Regions from separate parts of the Terrabacter sp. 01T434 genome, predicted to be linked through region 3. Evidence: riboswitches for the same ligand, from Rfam matches in the RefSeq annotation. Region 3 holds a riboswitch; each other region holds the start of a gene.
The links. A riboswitch is a leader RNA that binds a small molecule or an ion and turns the genes downstream of it on or off. The one in region 3 is predicted to bind S-adenosylmethionine.
Positions count from the first base shown of each region.

Region 1: another riboswitch for S-adenosylmethionine. It lies ahead of AC1DIW_RS04535 (aminotransferase class V-fold PLP-dependent enzyme); the one in region 3 lies ahead of AC1DIW_RS15035 (bifunctional o-acetylhomoserine/o-acetylserine sulfhydrylase).
Region 2: another riboswitch for S-adenosylmethionine. It lies ahead of metX (homoserine O-acetyltransferase MetX); the one in region 3 lies ahead of AC1DIW_RS15035 (bifunctional o-acetylhomoserine/o-acetylserine sulfhydrylase).

Region 1 covers NZ_JBFTPP010000001.1:951,651-957,307, reverse strand. Annotated here, with positions in the region: gene AC1DIW_RS04540 (FtsK/SpoIIIE family DNA translocase) at 1-931, opposite strand, end outside; SAM riboswitch class IV at 1,144-1,269, shown strand; gene AC1DIW_RS04535 (aminotransferase class V-fold PLP-dependent enzyme) at 1,306-2,727, shown strand; gene AC1DIW_RS04530 (endonuclease/exonuclease/phosphatase family protein) at 2,777-3,862, opposite strand; gene AC1DIW_RS04525 (ribonuclease J) at 3,864-5,549, opposite strand; gene dapA (4-hydroxy-tetrahydrodipicolinate synthase) at 5,615-5,657, opposite strand, start outside.
Region 2 covers NZ_JBFTPP010000011.1:81,223-86,879, forward strand. Annotated here, with positions in the region: gene AC1DIW_RS19810 (RNA polymerase sigma factor) at 1-221, opposite strand, end outside; gene AC1DIW_RS19815 (universal stress protein) at 541-939, opposite strand; gene metX (homoserine O-acetyltransferase MetX) at 1,047-2,330, opposite strand; SAM riboswitch class IV at 2,346-2,460, opposite strand; gene AC1DIW_RS19825 (DUF4192 domain-containing protein) at 2,547-3,974, opposite strand; gene AC1DIW_RS19830 (YkvA family protein) at 4,070-4,612, opposite strand; gene AC1DIW_RS19835 (EcsC family protein) at 4,720-5,475, opposite strand; gene AC1DIW_RS19840 (MalY/PatB family protein) at 5,633-5,657, shown strand, end outside.
Region 3 covers NZ_JBFTPP010000006.1:254,257-259,913, reverse strand. Annotated here, with positions in the region: gene AC1DIW_RS15045 (exo-alpha-sialidase) at 1-515, shown strand, start outside; gene AC1DIW_RS15040 (S66 family peptidase) at 526-1,566, opposite strand; gene AC1DIW_RS15035 (bifunctional o-acetylhomoserine/o-acetylserine sulfhydrylase) at 1,618-2,937, opposite strand; SAM riboswitch class IV at 3,026-3,139, opposite strand; gene AC1DIW_RS15030 (acyl-CoA dehydrogenase family protein) at 3,280-4,446, shown strand; gene AC1DIW_RS15025 (WecB/TagA/CpsF family glycosyltransferase) at 4,451-5,263, shown strand; gene glfT1 (galactofuranosyltransferase GlfT1) at 5,242-5,657, opposite strand, start outside.

The sequences.
Region 1 (5,657 bases), on a different contig from region 3:
TGGCGCCCTCGTCCTCGAGGGCCTTCTGGGCTGCCTGGCGGAAGGCCTCGTCGCCGTCGCGCTCGGACAGGTCCACGGGCTTGCGGCGGGCGCGCTTGACGGCGGCCGCCGGGGCGTCGTCGGCGTCGTCGTGCTGGTCGTCCTCGTGGCCCCGGTCGATGACGAGGGCCCGGAGCTGACGCATCCGGGTCGGGATCATGTTGACCGGGGTGGCCGTGACGACGAGCAGGCCGAAGAGGCCGAGCATGATGAGCAGGACGACCGCACCGTAGGTGGAGACGGCCGCGGCGAGCGGGCTCGACGCGAGGAAGCCGAGGATGCCGCCGGCGGCACGCATGCCGTCGGCGCCGTCGGGCGGGTTGGGGATGCCGTCGGCGAGGTGCGACAGGCCGCACGCAGCGAAGGTCAGCGCGATGGTGCCGACGACGACGCGGTTGGTGGCGGCGTCGTCCTGGGGGGCGCGCAGCATGCGCAGGCCGAGGGCGATCAGGACGAGCGGCACGGCATACGCGACGCGACCGAAGGTGCCGGCGAAGACCGCGTGCACGACGTCGCCGAAGGTGCCGGAGACGCCCCACCACTCGCGGGCGGCGACGACGACGGCCAGCGCGATGAGGGCGAAGCCGATGCCGTCGCGGCGGTGCTCCGGCTCGAGGTCCGCGGCGCTGTGGCCCACGCGACGCACCGCTCCCCCGGCCAGGTGCGAGACGCCCATCCACGTGTTGCGCATCGCGCCGAGCGGGAAGGGCAGGCCACCGCCCCGGGCCTTGGACGCGGCCTTGGCGGCCGGTTTGCGGGCGGCGGGCTTGCGCTGCGCGGGCCGGGTCGAGCGGGCTGCGGGCGGGCGCGACGTGGCACCGCCCGAGGACCCCTTGGCGCGTGTGGCCGCGGTGGTGCTCGAGCGCTGGCTGCTGGACGGACGTGACGCCATGGTGGCACCGTACGTCAACGCGCTGCTGAACTCACGCGTCACACGCGCAACAGCGGTGGCCGGTCTGCGGGGTTCGAGGAGAGCTTCCGTATGCCGAGTGCGTGGCTCGCGTGGGTCGCCGCCCGGCCGCGCCTCGGATGTCGTCTCAGATCGCGACATCCCGGTACCGACTGGTGGACAGACGGCTGGTGCGGCCCCTATCGTCCTTGCCAGGTCATGAGTGCCAGTGACAAGCCCCGGCTCGCTGGCCAGCAACCCTCCTCCGCGGTGGGGTGCTCCGGGTGACGACCAGGCCACCCTCGGTCCGAACGTGCGATCGAGGTCGGCAAGCGCGGACCCGCACCGGGTGGGTCCCATGACCCAGGAGCACTGGCATGTCGGTCCTGTCCTCGACCCGTCCCTCTTCCCACCCCGCCGCTCACCCGGCGTCCTCGCCCTGTGGCGGGACGTCGGCACCGGTCGTGCGCAGCCGTGCGCTGCACGTCGTGCCCGAGGCGCGCACGCTGCCCACCGTCGTCGGCGCGGGGCTGCGCGTCCCGACGCTCCACGGCGACGCGGCATACGCCAACCTCGACCACGCCGCCTCGACGCCCGCGCTCGAGACGGTCAAGGCGGCCGTCGACCGCGCGCTCGAGACCTACTCCTCCGTGCACCGCGGCGCGGGCTTCGCCTCACGGCTGACGAGCGCGTGGTACGAGCAGGCCCGCGAGGAGGTCGCGGCGTTCGTCGGCGCCCGGGAGAGCGACTCGGTCGTCTTCACCCGCTCGACGACGGACTCGTGGGCGCTGCTCAGCAAGGCGCTGCCGAGTCGCACGACGGTCTTCGTCTTCGGCACCGAGCACCACTCGACGCTGCTGCCGTGGGGGCGCTTCCGCACGGTGCGCCTCCCCGTCCCGCAGACCGTCGAGGACGCGCACCTCCTGCTCGAGGAGGCGTTGACGGACCACCCGTCGCGCCACCGCCTCGTCGTCGTCGCCGCGGCGTCCAACGTCACCGGCGAGGTGTGGCCCGTCGAGCGTCTCGCCGCCCTCGCCCACGGGCACGGTGCCCGGATCGCCGTCGACGCGGCCCAGCTGTCGGCGCACCGCACCATCGACCTCGCCGCGTGGGACGCCGACTACGTCGCGTTCTCGGGCCACAAGACGTATGCCCCCTACGGCGCGGGGGTGCTCGCCGGGCGCGCCGACTGGCTCGACGCCGGGCACCCCTACCTGCTCGGCGGTGGCGCGACCCGGTCGGTGACCGAGGACGGCACGACCTGGGCGACCGGCCCGGCGCGCCACGAGGGCGGCAGCCCCAACGTCCTCGGCGCGATCGCCCTCGCGGCGGCGTGCTCGACCATCGCCCGCCACCGCGAGGCCATCGAGGAGCACGAGTCCCGCCTGCTTGACCGGCTGCGCACCGGGCTCGACGAGGTGGCCGGTGTCGAGGTCCTCTCGATCTTCGGCGACGACAGCGACCGCGTCGGCGTCGTGGCCTTCACCGTCGAGGGCTGGGACTCCTCCCTCGTCTCGCAGGTGCTCTCCGTCGAGCACGGCATCGGCGTGCGCGACGGCAAGTTCTGCGCCCACCTGCTCGTCGACGAGCTCCTCGAGGACCCGTGGGGCGAGCGCCCGGCCACGGCCGTCCGCGCGAGCATCGGCCTCGGCAGCACCCGCGAGGGCGTCGAGCGGCTCGTCGCCGCCGTCGCCCGGCTGGTCGAGCACGGCACCGACGCGGTGTGGACCCGCACCGGTGGCAGCTGGACGGTCGAGGGCACCGACCCGCGCGACGTCGAGGTCGCCCGTCCCTGGTGACCCCCGGCGGGTGCTCCTGCCCCATGTCGCGCGTCAGCGCGTCAGCGCGTCAGCGCGCCGGCAGGTGGTAGCTCGCCCACACGGCCGCGTGGTCGGCCCGGTTGAACGCCACCTGACCGGCCGCGACGACCGTCAGGCGCCGGCTCAGCAGGTGGTCGAGCTGCACGAACGGCGGCAACCGGTTGCCCGCGAAGGGCCAGGTGCGCACCCAGCCCTGACCGTCGGTGCGCTGGGCGTCGTCGAGTCCCTCCGCAAGGTCACGGAAACCGGGGTGACCGAAGCTCGCGTTGAAGTCGCCCGCCATGACGACAGGCTGGTCGCCGGCGAGGTGCTCCTTCCACGCCTGGAGAGCGCTCAGCCCCGCGCGCCACTGGGCGGTGTCGCCCTGGAGCGGCGCCGTGGGGTGCGCGACCTTGAGCCGCACCGTGCCCTCCGGCGCCGTGACGTCGACCTCGGGCTGCACGCTCTGCGTGGCCTCGACCGTCGCGTCGGTGCCGGGGTTGCGCATCGAGAGCGGGTAGCGCGACAGGATCATCGTCCCGGTGAACGTGCTGGCCCGCGCGATCCCCTCGCGATGGGTGAAGTAGTCGCTCGCACCCTCGGCGTCGAGCCGTCGCATGATCGCGGGCGTCGCCTCCGTGACGACGAGGACGTCGACGTCGTGGAACCGCACGGCGTCCATGAGCTGCCCGGCGTTGGCGGAACCGATCCACGTGTTCGCCGACATGACCGTGAGGTCGCGGCTGGCCTTCGGGGAGGAGGTCGCCCGGAAGGCGGGCGCCGCGACCGTCGCAGCGACGACGAACGCGACGACGACCGGGATCAGCATCCGCCACCGGCGCAGCACCAGGGTCGCGACGGCGAGCAGTCCCAGGCCGACGACGACGAACGGCCCTGCCGTCTGGAGCACGACGACGAGGTATGCCGTCGAGTCGTACCAGCGCAACGCCCCGACCGCGACGAGCACGAGCAGCAGGACCCCGATGACGACGTCGAGCCAGAGCCGACGACCCCGGCGGCCGGGGAACTCGTGCCGGCCGCCGCGCGAGGAGCCCGGCGTGTCGCCCTGTGGGGCGCGGTCCGCGCGGTGCGCGTCGGCGCGTGCGGTCCCCCCGTCGACCTCCTGCACCGTCACCTCAGGCCTGCAGCACGACCGGGATGATCATCGGGCGGCGGCGGATCTTGCCCCCGACCCAGGAGCCGACCGCGCGGCGGATGACCTGCTGGAGCTGCTGGTCGTCCCGGACCCCCTTGGCGACGGCCTCCTCGATGGCCCGCTCGACCTTGGGGATGACCTGCTGGAAGACCTCGTCGTCCTCGACGAACCCGCGGGCCGTGATCTCCGGGCCGCTCGCGATCTTGCCGGTGGCCGCGTCGAGCACGACGACACAGGTGATGAAGCCCTCGTCGCGCAGGATGCGGCGGTCCTTGAGCAGGGCCTCGTCGGCGCCGCCCACGCTGCTGCCGTCGACGTAGACGTAGCCGCACTCGACGACACCGACGACCGACGCCTGTCCGTCGACGAGGTCGACCACGACGCCGTCCTCGGCCAGCACGACGTTGTCCTCGTGGACGCCGGAGGCGATGGCGAGCTGGGCGTTGGCGTACATGTGCCGCCACTCGCCGTGGACCGGGAGCACGTTGCGCGGCTTGACGATGTTGTAGCAGTAGAGCAGCTCGCCGGCGCTGGCGTGGCCGGAGACGTGCACCTTGGCGTTGCCCTTGTGCACGACGGTGGCGCCGAGGCGCATCAGGCCGTTGATGATGCGGTAGACGGCGTTCTCGTTGCCGGGGATGAGGCTGCTCGCCAGCAGCACCGTGTCGCCGGGGCCGACGTCGATGCGGTGCTCGCGGTTGGCCATCCGCGACAGGGCGGCCATCGGCTCGCCCTGGGAGCCGGTGCAGATGAGGACGAGCTCGTCGTCGCGCAGGCTGTCGATCTTCTTGATGTCGACGAGGATGCCGTCGGGCACCCTGAGGTAGCCGAGCTCGGCCGCGATGCCCATGTTGCGCACCATCGAGCGCCCCACCATGGCCACCTTGCGGCCGGCCTTCTCGGCCGCGTCGAGCACCTGCTGGACGCGGTGCACGTGGCTGCTGAAGCACGCGACGATGATCCGGCGCTCGGCGTGGCGGAAGACCTTGTCGATGGCGGGCGCGATCTCGAGCTCGGGCGTCGTGAAGCCGGGGACGTCGGCGTTCGTCGAGTCGGTGAGGAAGAGGTCGACGCCCTCCTCGCCGAGCCGGGCGAAGGCGCGGAGGTCGGTCAGGCGTCCGTCCAGGGGCAGCTGGTCCATCTTGAAGTCGCCGGTGTGCAGCAGGGTGCCGGCCTCGGTGCGCACGAAGACGGCGAGCGCGTCGGGGATCGAGTGGTTGACGGCGACGAACTCGAGGTCGAAGACGCCGAGCTTCTCGCGCTGCCCCTCCTTCACGGCCATGGTGTAGGGCCGGATGCGGTGCTCCTTGAGCTTGGCCTCGATGAGGGCGAGGGTCAGCGTGGAGCCGATGATCGGGATGTCGCCCTTGAGCTTGAGCAGGTAGGGCACCGCGCCGATGTGGTCCTCGTGGCCGTGCGTGAGGACGATGGCCACGATGTCGTCGAGCCGGTCGGCGATGTAGCTGAAGTCCGGGAGGATGAGGTCGACACCGGGGTGGTGGTCCTCGGGGAAGAGCACGCCGCAGTCGATGACGAGGAGCTTGCCCTTCGTCTCGAGCACGGCCATGTTGCGTCCGACCTCGCCGAGCCCACCGAGTGCGACGACCCGCAGGCCGTTGTCGGGGAGGGCTGGGGGCGTGGTCAGCTCGGGGTGCGGATGGCTCACAGGTGTCCTGTCATTCGGTGGTGCTGCCGGGCCGTCGAGGGCTCCGGTCGGAGGTCATGGGGCGGTCACCCGACCGCCGGGGGCGCCGGGACCGCGGCGATCGCCTCG
Region 2 (5,657 bases), on a different contig from region 3:
GTGCCTCCCTTGGTCCCTGTTCGGGTCTTCTTCGTCGTGCTGGCGTGGGGCGCGTCGACGACGATCTCGATGTCGTGGGCCTCGAGCGTGGTGAGGACCGGCTTCATCTGCTTCAGGTCCAGACCGGCATCGACCTGGGCGCGGGCGATCTCCGTTCCGGTGATGGTGCCGTCAGTGCTGCCCTTGACCAGGAGCTGCATGATCGCCTCGTGCTGGAACACCTTCGGCAGGGTCTTCGGAGCTCCAGCGGTTGTTGCCTTGGGCACGGATGCAGTCGCCTTTCGTCGCAGGCCTCGTCGGTTGATCACCCCGGTTTCGGGCATGCATCATCACAACGAAGAAGAATGGGGTTTGGTGCCGGGAGGGCGTGGCCTGTCGGAGTCGATCCCTGTCTCGAGCTCTCGGTGCGCCTGGTGCGATCCGGTACTCCGACATTATAAAACGGCACACGCCATCTGAGCGAACGGACGGCGAACCCGCGCACGGCGCTGATCGGCTGACGAGGCCGATGGGACCCGCCCGTAGGCGACCCCCGACGCGTCACTCGCCCTTGACCGCCAGGACGGGACAGCTCGCGTCGAGCAGGATCCGCTGCGCGTTGGAGCCGAGGATGAGCTTGCCCACCGGGCTGCGGCGCCGAAGCCCGATGACGATGAAGTCGGCCTTCTCCTCCTCGGCGACGGAGATGAGGTCCTCGGCGGGGTCGTTGCCCCGGACCAGCTGCCGCACCTCGTGCTCGAGCCCCTTCTCCTCGAGGATCGCCTGCACGCGGGCAAGCTCGCTCTCGAACTCCCTGGCCTCGTCCGCGTCAAAGTCCTTGCCTCCACGGTGGGAGCTGATGACGACGAGCTTCGCACCGCGCAGGACGCACTCCTCGGCGGCTCGCTTGAGCGCCGCGCGACCTTCTTTGGTGGCGACATAACCAACGACGATGGCCACTTTCCCGGACCTCCTTGGGACGGAAACAACCAGTGCTCGCACCGTACCCGATATCGAGGCACGTCCGGTGCGTCCCGCGCGCACCGCGCCGACGTGCCCAGGCGGCTTCAGCCGCGGCGGCGGTCCAGCGCGCCTCGGACGATCCGGCCCACCTGCTCCTCCTCGATGAGGAATCCGTCGTGGCCGAAGTCGGAGACGATGTGCGCACGCTCGGAGAAGGGCAGGGCGGCGTGCAGCTCGTCCGAGAGGCGCGGTGGGTAGAGGCGGTCGGTGTCGACCGACACGATGGTGCAGTCGGCGCTGACGCGGCTCAGGGCAGCCGGCAGACCGCCCCGGTCCCGGCCCACGTCGTGGGAGTTCATCGCCTCGGTCAGGACGACATAGGAGTTCGCGTCGAAACGTCGCGCCAGCTTGCCGGCGTGGTGGTCGAGGTAGGACTCGACGGCAAAGCGACCTCGGTCACCGGCGCGCAACGGGTCCTCGCCGAGCTGGGCGGAGCGCCCGAAGCGCTCGTCGAGCTCGGACTCCGTGCGGTAGGTGATGTGGGCGATGCGACGCGCGAGACCCAGGCCGGTGTCCGGGCGGCGGTCGCTCGAGTAGTAGTCCCCGCCCGCGAAGTCGGGATCGTGACGGATGGCCAGCAGCTGCGGCTGGCACCAGGCGATCTGGTCGGCGGTGGCGCGGGCGGTCGAGGCGAGGACGATGCACCGGTCGACGTCGTCAGGATGCGTGACCGCCCACTCGATCGCTCGCATGCCGCCCATCGAGCCGCCCACGACGGCAGCGACCCGGCGGATGCCCAGGTGGTCGAGGAGCAGACGCTCGGCTGTGACCTGGTCACGGACGGTGACGTAGGGGAACCGACTCCCCCAGGGTTGTCCGTCCGGGGCGGGAGTCGACGGGCCGGTGCTGCCCTGGCAGCCGCCGAGGACGTTGGAGGCGATGACGAACCACTCGTCGGGGTCGACCGGGCCGCCCTCGGCAACCAGGGAGTTCCACCATCCGGGTGATGGGTGCCCCGGCCCCGCCTCACCGACGACGTGGCTGTCGCCGGTCAGCGCGTGCTCGACGAGCACGACGTTGTCGCCCGCGTCGTTGAGCCGGCCCCACGTCTCGTAGGCGATGCGGACGTCGGGCAGCACACCTCCGCGCTCGAGCTCCACGTCACCGATGCGCACGAACTGCCGCCCACCCACGGGATCGCCGTCGCGCCAGGCCCCGTCCGGTCTGCGCTGTGCAGGGAGCGTCGTCTCGTCACCCCGGTCCGCCGTCCTCGGCCCAGCCGTTGCGTGACCGGACGACGGCGGGGCGACGCCCTCGGACGGCACGGTGCCAGCGGCAGCGTGCCGCGCGGGACGACGCGAGCTCGGCTTCCGGTGGGTGACGGTCATCGGGGTACTCCTCGGTCCTCGCGCTTGCACGCACCCGGGACGAGCGCGGCCAGGTCCTCACCCGGGGCACCCCACCGCGTAGGAGGGTTGCCGACCAGCGAGCCGGGGCTTGTCGCTGGTACTCGTGACCTGGTCAAACCATACGCGAGACGCCACCCGGAGGAGATCGAGCGGTCCACGACATGGACGCCCCCGCCCGCGGGGCGGGCGGGTGGGTCACGCGCAGCGGGACGGCCGGATGCCGTGGTCGAGCGACCGGCGCACCAGTCGGCTCAGCCGGTGGTCGGGCTCGAGGTCGAGCGCATGGTCGACGGCCACCCCGGCCCGTGCTCCATCGCCGCACCACCACGCGAGCGCCGCGACGACCGAGAGCAGCGGTGCTGCGTGCACGGCCGGGGTGAGTCGGCACACGGGCTCGAGGCGTCCGAGCACCAGGCGCGGCAGGGTCGCCTCGTCCCAGTCCTCCCAGCTCTCATCCGTCTCGCGTCCGCGGACTCCGTCGGGACCGGCGGGCCGGTCGGCGGCGTCCCCCGCCGGGGCGTCGGGCTCCACTCCCGGGACGCCGGATGCAGGCGCAGACCCGAGGTCGAGCAGCTCGTGGAGGGCCCGCAGCGCCTCGCGATCCGAAGCGGTGAGCCGCGACGCGACGTCGCCACCCGTCCCGCCGCCGTCGCCCGTGACGTCGCCCGCTTGACCCCAGGCCGAGTCACGCGCTGAATCGAGTCCTGCGTCGCCGGTCGTCGGGGCGAGCCGCAGCTCCGGACCGAGAAGCACGTCCAGCATGACGACGAGGTCGTCAGGGAACGTGTCGAGCGGCACCGTGCCCGGGCACAGCCATCCGATGAGGGCGTCCCGGACCTCGACGTCGCGGAGCGGCCCCACGAGGGACGGCAGCCAGTGCTCGATGCCGTAGCCCTCGATGTCACCGTTCAGCACCCCACCCCAGGCGACCAGTGAGTCGTTGACGAGGAACTGGCGCGCGGACGGGTCGCCGCCGTCCAGCACTCCGAGCCCGGTGCTCGCAGAGCTCGCGCGCCGCGGGAACCGACGGCGCCTGCCGCCTGGGCCCGGCAGGTCGCTCACCGACCCTCCAGCGGCCCGGTAGCGGCGCTGCCAGTCCTCGATGGCCGCCAGGGCCAGGTCGTGCCGGGGCTCGGACGGTGCGAGCGGCTCGACGAGTCGGGCCAGCTCGTCGCGGTCCGGGAGCACCGCGTGCCCGAGGGCCACGTAGCTCGCAACGGCAGGCACGTCGGCTTGCTCGGGCAGGAGCCAGCCCTCGTCGGGGCAGCAGTCGCACCCGACGGAACGCCAACGGCCGTCGCGGACGACGAGGCGCTCCCGGACCATGACTCGATCGGCGGAGATGCTGTCGGCAATGGCCTCGAGCAGGGGAAGGGACTCGTCGGGCATGTCCTCGAAGCCCACGAGGGCCACGGACGAAGGCGCCCCTTGGAGCAGGGTCGGCACGGTCTGCTCAGCGGCCTCCGCGGCCAACTGCGCGTCGACGAGATCGAGGCGGGCCACCAGTCCGAGTCGTTTGCCGTGGAAGCAGACCACGACGACGCTGCGTGCCGGCTGGAAGCCCAGGTGGAAGGGGATGATGGTCAGCAGCTCGGCCGGCCCGGACAGTGAGATCTTCGGCATGCACCGAGCCTCGCCCCCGCCTTCCGCCGGGGACAGCCACGTCGGGCGGCCTGTGGACGAGCGCCGTTCACGCCGAGGAGGTGTGGATCGACGGTTTAACGCTCCAGACGCTTGCGCACTGACTCGAGGACGTAGTCGGTGGCCGCCTGCCGCGCGCCCTCGGGCAGCCGCACGCGGTCCCCGCGACCGGCACTCGTGGCCGGCTCCGCACCAGCGGTCCCGCCGGTCGTTGCCTCCGTCGCACGGGCCGTCAGCCGGAGGACGCCGGCCCTCTCACGAGGGGGCCGTGACGGGCGCACGCGCACGCCCTGGCCGGCCTCCCAGGCGATGAAGCGATCGGTCTCCTCGAAGAACGCCTTGATCGCCCACGAGATGACGACGGCGTCGTCGGCGGCGCCGACGACCGGGAGGATCGCCTCGGGCAGCAGGTCGATCGGGGACGCGACGTAGGCGACCGCCCCGGCGACGAGCCCGAGCCGCTTGAGGGTCGTGCCGGCATACGTCCGCTCCAGGGTGCAGCGCACAAGGCGTGGCACGGCCTGCACCCGCTCCGGGATGCTCGGTGCGCCAGGCCGGGTGGAAGCGCGCACGACCGATGCGACGGTGGCTGCCATCTTGATGCCGGATGCGGTCTTCATGCTCGGCCCAACGAGCGAGTGGCCGGGGCGATTCCCCCGCGCTGACGGCGTTGCGAAACGGTGATCTTCCCTCTCCTCACAGGTCTGGGTCGCCCAACCCGGTGGGCTCAGGGCCCGAAGGTCGCGACGGCCGGGAACTCCTTGGCGGCCTGCTTGGCGATGCGGCTGAGCATGTAGACGTCGACCGCCGCGCCGATGAGTCCGCCGACGAGGGGCACGGCCCGCCCGAGCCTGGCGAACGTGCCCTGGCCGATACGGCCGAGCAGGCGGAAGCCGACGGCCTTGTTGAGGACCATCAGGGCCGGTGCGGGCAGCCGGTCGAAGGCGACCGACGACAGCTTGCCTCCGGCGGCTTGCAGGCCGGCCTTCTTGAGCAGGTCGTCGCTGTCGGCGCCGGCGAGGCTGAGCAGGATCGCCGAGCGGATCTCGGGCTGGTCGATGTCGTAGCCCCGCACCTTCGCCGTGGCGGCCGTCATGCGGGTGGCGAGGAGGTAGAACTCCAGGACGTTGGCGGGCAACGAGATCGGCATCGTGAAGAACCCGCCCAAGCCGGTGGCGAAACCGCCCACGGCACCGAGCTGGCGGTGGTCGCGCGCGATGACCCGGAGGGCCTGTTCGCGATCGCCATGGGCTTGCTCGAGTGCCTTGGCCGCCACCTCGTGGGCGGGGTCGAAGGGCCCCTTGCCGTCGATGCCGACGTCGAGGAGACGTTCGACGAGTCGGGTCGCCGCTCCCGTGAGCCCTCCCTCGGCAGGCAGAGCGGCGCGCTCGAGCGCGCCGGCGTCCTTCGCCTTGCGCAGCTGTGCGGCGGTCGCGTCCGATGCCTTCATCGTCGCGTCCCTGCTCCAACCCAAGATGCTCACGAGTTCCCGCCTCTGTCTGTGATGTCTGTTTTGCGCGGCTCGGTCGCCGCCGACGACACCGTAAGCCGCCGGCGTCGCCCGTGGCACCCTCGTACCCAGTCGACGGCGCCACGGGACCACACGCGACCGCGTCGGTCCCCTCTCGTAGGGTCGCCCCATGGGCGAGACGAGAAGGACGCAGC
Region 3 (5,657 bases):
ACGTCGCCGTCAGCGCGGGCGCTCCCAGCGTCACCGTGCAGGGGAACGGCGCGGGACGGTCGAGCGACCGTGCCGTGCGCCTGACCGACCGGTCGTCCTCCGCGACCGCGATCTTCGCCAAGAGCCTGCCGCTCACGTCCACCAGGACCTTCTCGATGATGCTGAACCCGGTCGCGATCCGCTGCGCGCTGGTGCTGACGCTCAACGCCTACCGTGGGCCGGTCTCGCAGAAGGGCCTGATGGTCTCGGTGTGGCCCGACGGCAGCGTCAAGCGATGGGACGGCGCGGCCTGGAAGCTTCTCTCGGGCCCGGGTCGGGTCCGGGCGGGCACCTGGAGCGCGGTGCGCATCCAGGCCTCCGCGTCCGGGGCCTCGGTCTACGTCAACGGGGTGCTGCTCGGCCGGGTGCCGGTCGCCGCCGGCACCACCGGGTTCACCGGCGTCGAGGTCTCCTCCGGGGGAACCGCGCCGGTCGGGGACGACGTGCTCCTCGACGAGGTCTACGCCGCGTCCTGACCGGGTCGGCTCAGACGAGTCGCTGGCGGACCGAGCACTCCTCGGGACCCGCCGTGACCGTCGCGAGGGCGCCGTTGACGAGCGCGAGGTGGGGCGCGACGTGGCCGCACTCCACGTCGGCGATGATCGGCACGCCGAGCATCCCGAGGGCGTCCCGCACCGCGTCGTGCTGCGCGAAGCCGGGGCGGCCCGGGGCGTGGGTGCGGCTGACGAGGATGCCGTTCGCCTGGTCGAACCATCCGGCCAGCCGCATTGCGTGCAGGGCCCGGCAGATGTCGTAGGAGTTCCACTCGCAGATGTCGAGGTAGTGCAGCAGTCCCTCCGGCGCGTGGGCCTCGGCGAAGTCCGCCACCCCACCGAAACGGCTCCCGGCCGTGAACCCGATCGTCTCGACGCAGCCGCCGATGAGTCGCCCCGACACGGTCGCCGGCTCGCCCTCGTGCCCCGGGTCGATGCGGACCCACGTCCCCGGGCTGTCGAGGGTCATGGCCCTGACGGTGGGGTTTCCGGCGTAGTCGTCCCAGCCGCCGTCCGACCTGAAGCGGCCGGGGGAGCGCTGCTCGAGCTCGTCGCCCGGGCTCGCGCTCGCGACCTCGACCCAGTGGCGTATGCCGTCCGGCACGGCATACGGGGTGTCCATGAAGTTCTGCCCGTGGATCGTCGCGATGCCGGTGGCCAGCGTGAGCGGGGTGAGCCAGGTCGAGGTGTCGGAGAAGCCCACACACCACGTCGGCTCCGCGTCGGCCACGGCCTCGAGGTCGAGGAGGTCGAGCAGGTCGATCCCGGTCTCGCCGCCCCACGGCGGGACCACGGCCCGGATCGCCGGGTCGAGCAGCATCGCCATGAGCTCCGCCGCGCGGGCCTCGCGGGGACCGCTGACGTGCGAGGGGGCGTGGTTGAGCTCGCCCACCACGACGTCGAAGCCGCGGTCGCGGAGGCACTCGACGGCATACGTGAACCGGCCCCACAGCTCGTCGGAGACACCGGAGCTCGGCGACGTCACGCCGATCCGGTCACCGGGACGGAGCGGGGCGGGGTAGCGGATCGGCATGGCCGCCATCGTGCCAGCCCTGCCGACCCGCTTCACCCCGGTTTCGGGCGGTCAGGCCTTCGCGGCGGCGAAGCCCTGCTCGAGGTCGGCGATGATGTCGTCGATGTGCTCCAGCCCGACCGAGAGGCGCACCAGCCCGGGCGTGACCCCGGCGGCCAGGCGGGCGTCGTCACCACCTTGCGAGTGCGTCGTCGAGGCGGGGTGGATGACGAGCGAGCGCACGTCACCGATGTTGGCGACGTGGCTGTGCAGCGTCAGCGCCTCGACGAACTTCTTGCCCGCCTCGAGGCCGCCCTCGATCTCGAAGGAGAGCACCGCGCCGGCGCCACGCGGCGCGTACTTCTGCGCCAGCGCGTACGACGGGCTCTCGGGCAGGGACGCCCAGACCACCCGCTCGACCTGGTCGTGGCCCTGCAGGTGGGCCGCGACCTTCGCCGCGTTCTCGAGGTGCCGGTCGATGCGCAGCGAGAGGGTCTCGAGCCCCTGGGTGATGAGGAAGGCGTTGAAGGGGGCCGCCGCCGGGCCGAGGTCCCGGAGCAGCTGCACCCGCGCCTTGAGGATGTAGGCGAGATTGGCCCCGAGCGGGCTGCCGACGCCGAGGTCGCGGGCGTAGACGAGACCGTGGTAGCTCTCGTCCGGGGTGTTGTAGGCGGGGAACTTCTCGGGGTCGGCGGCGAAGTCGAAGCTGCCGGCGTCGACGATGATGCCGGCGATGGACGTGCCGTGGCCGCCGAGGTACTTCGTGGCCGAGTGCACGACGACGTCGGCGCCCCACTCGAACGGCCGGATGACGTAGGGCGTGGCGATGGTGTTGTCGACGACGAGCGGCACGCCGTGCTCGTGCGCGAGGGCGGCGACGCCCTCGATGTCGAGGACCTCGGCCTTGGGGTTGGCGATGGTCTCGCCGAAGAAGACCTTGGTGTTGGGGCGCACGGCCGCGCGCCACGAGTCGAGCGAGGTGGGGTCCTCGACGAAGGTCACCTCGACGCCGAGCCGGGGGAAGGTGAACTGCAGCAGGTTCGCGGTGCCGCCGTAGAGGCTGGGGGAGGCCACGATGTGGTCGCCGGCCTCGGCGATGTTGAGCAGGGCGAGCGTCGTCGCCGACTGCCCCGAGGCCACGAGCAGGGCGCCCACACCACCCTCGAGAGCGGCGACGCGCTGCTCGACCACGTCGGCGGTGGGGTTCATGATGCGCGTGTAGATGTTGCCGAACTCCTTGAGCCCGAACAGGTTTGCTGCGTGGTCGGTGTCGTTGAAGACGTAGCTCGTGGTCTGGTAGATCGGCACGGCGCGCGCTCCGGTGGCCGTGTCGGGGGTCTGTCCGGCATGGATCTGCTTGGTCTCGAAGGACCAGCTGGGGGTCTCGCTCATCGGTCGTTCTCCTCGTGCCATGTCGCTGGCCGGTCCACGACAACCGTCGTGTGCCCGGCGCACCGACGGATCGGTGCGGGAGAGAGGCTCTCCGCGCTTGCCGCGGACGAGTGTCCGTGGCCAGGTCCTCACCCGGGGCACCCCACCGCGGTTGGAGGGTTGCCGGCCAGCGAGCCGGGGCTTGTCGCTGACACTCATGACCTGCTGGGAGTCTACGTATGCGTCCGCCACCGAGAGGAGTCGCCGTCCTCATCGTGGACGCGCGCCAGGTCCGGCACCCGGTGGCCGTGGCGTCGATCACGAGGACGTCCTACTAATCGAACCCACGAGTAGGATCCCTGCGTGAGCACGAATGCCGACTTCGACCTGTTCCGGACCAGCGAGGACCACGAGGCCCTGAGGGAGGCCGTCCGCGCGGTCGCAGAGGACAAGATCGCCCCGTATGCCGCCGCCGTCGACGCGGACGCGCGCTACCCCCAGGAGGCCCACGACGCCCTCGTCGCCTCCGACTTCTTCGCACCCCACGTGCCCGAGGAGTACGACGGCGTCGGTGCCGACGCCCTCGCGACGTGCATCGTCATCGAGGAGGTGGCCCGGGTCGACGCGTCCGCCTCGCTCATCCCGGCCGTCAACAAGCTCGGCTCGCTCCCGCTCATCCTCGCCGCCAGCGACGACGTCAAGCGCCGCTACCTCCCGCCGCTCGCCCAGGGCCGCACGACGTTCTCCTACGGCCTGTCCGAGCGCGAGGCGGGCTCCGACACCGCGGCGATGAGGTGCCGGGCGCGTCAGGACGGCGACGGCTGGGTCGTCAACGGCCACAAGTCGTGGATCACGAACGCCGGTGTGTCCGAGTACTACACGGTCCTCGCGGTGACCGACCCCGACGGCCCCCGCGGCGGCAACGTCACGGCCTTCGTCCTCGAGAAGTCCGACGAGGGCTTCACCTTCGGGGAGAAGGAACGCAAGCTCGGCATCAAGGGCAGCCCGACGCGCGAGCTGCACTTCGACAACGTGCGCATCCCGGGGGACCGTGTCGTCGGGCCGGTGGGTGACGGGCTGAAGATCGCACTGCGCACGCTCGACCACACGCGGGTCACCATCGGCGCCCAGGCCGTCGGGATCGCGCAGGGCGCGCTCGACCAGGCCGTCGCCTACGTCAGGGAGCGCAAGCAGTTCGGCAAGCGCATCGCCGACTTCCAGGGCATCCAGTTTATGCTCGCCGACATGGCGATGGAGCTCGAGGCCGCGCGCCAGATGGTCTACGTCGCGGCCGCGAAGTCCGAGCGCGGCGACAAGGACCTCACCTTCTTCGGGGCGGCCGCCAAGTGCTACGCCTCGGACGTGGCGATGAAGATCACGACGGATGCCGTCCAGCTGCTCGGGGGAGCCGGCTACACGACGGACTTCCCGCTCGAGCGGATGATGCGCGACGCGAAGATCACCCAGATCTACGAGGGCACCAACCAGGTCCAGCGCATCGTCATGGCCCGCCAGCTGCTCAAGGGCTGACGCGGTGTCGTCCGGTCCCGATGATGCCGCGCGCGCTTCGCTCGGCATCCCGCCCCGGGTCGAGGTGCCCTACCTGTGCACCACGGCGACGCCGATGTCGGAGCAGGCGGTCGTCGACCTCGTCCTGTCCGGTCCGGTCCCGGCCGTACGCCTCGGCAACCTCAACCTCCACGGCGTGCACCTCTACCTCACCGACCCGGCGTTCCGTCGTTACACCGACGGCGCCGACGTCGTGCTGGCCGACGGCTGGCCGGTCTGGCGTGCACTGCGCACTGCCGACCCCACGCTCGACGCCTCCTACCGGGTGGGCAGCAGCGACTGGCTCTTCCGGGTCCTCGAGCGCAACCCGAGCCTCACGGTGCTCGCCGTGGGCGCCTCGCCGGAGTCGAGCGCCCGCGCCGCGTCGGTCGTGGCCGAGCGGGCGCCCGCCGTGCGCTGGATCGCCTTCGACGGCTACGACCGGGCACAGCACGACGCCGGCCCGGCCACGACGATCGAGGCGGCGCTGCCCCAGGCCGACCTCGTGCTCGTCGGCATGGGCATGGGGGCCCAGGAGCGGTGGATCGAGGAGCACCAGGGCCAGATGACCCACGGCGTCATCGCCAATGTCGGCGGCTGCATCGACTACGTGTCCGGCGAGCAGGTGCACACCCCTCGCTGGGTGGGGCGTGCCGGTCTGGAATGGCTCTACCGGCTCGCGGCGAACCCGAGCCGCAACGCCCGGCGCGTCTTCGTCGAGCCGGCGCAGCTGGGCGCGGTGCTCCTGCGCCGCCGCATCGCGTCACGACGCGGGGGTCACTCCGACCGGGCGTCGTAGCGCTCGAACCGCTCGAACCGTTCGTGGCGCCCGTCGCGCATGAGGTCGCGCCACTCACGCCACTCCTCGGGCGACCGCCGGACGCCGAGCAGGAAGGCCGAGTACACGGCATACTCCAGCGGGCGCTTGAGGCGCTTGCCCGGCTGGTTGGTCAGGTAGCCGCGGTTGCGGAAGGTGTAGAAGCGCTTCGCCCCGTCGGGCGGCAGCACGACACTGAGCGGGCCGTGGAACTCCGCTGCGCCGCTGGGGTGGATGTAGGTCGCGGCGGTCACGGTGCCGTACCGCTGGCCGGAGCGCTGGAGCCGGCGGATCATCTCGATCTCGTCGCCGCGCAGGAACAGCCGCAGGTCGGGCACACCGACCGCCTCGATGCACTCGGCGGTGAAGAGAGCCC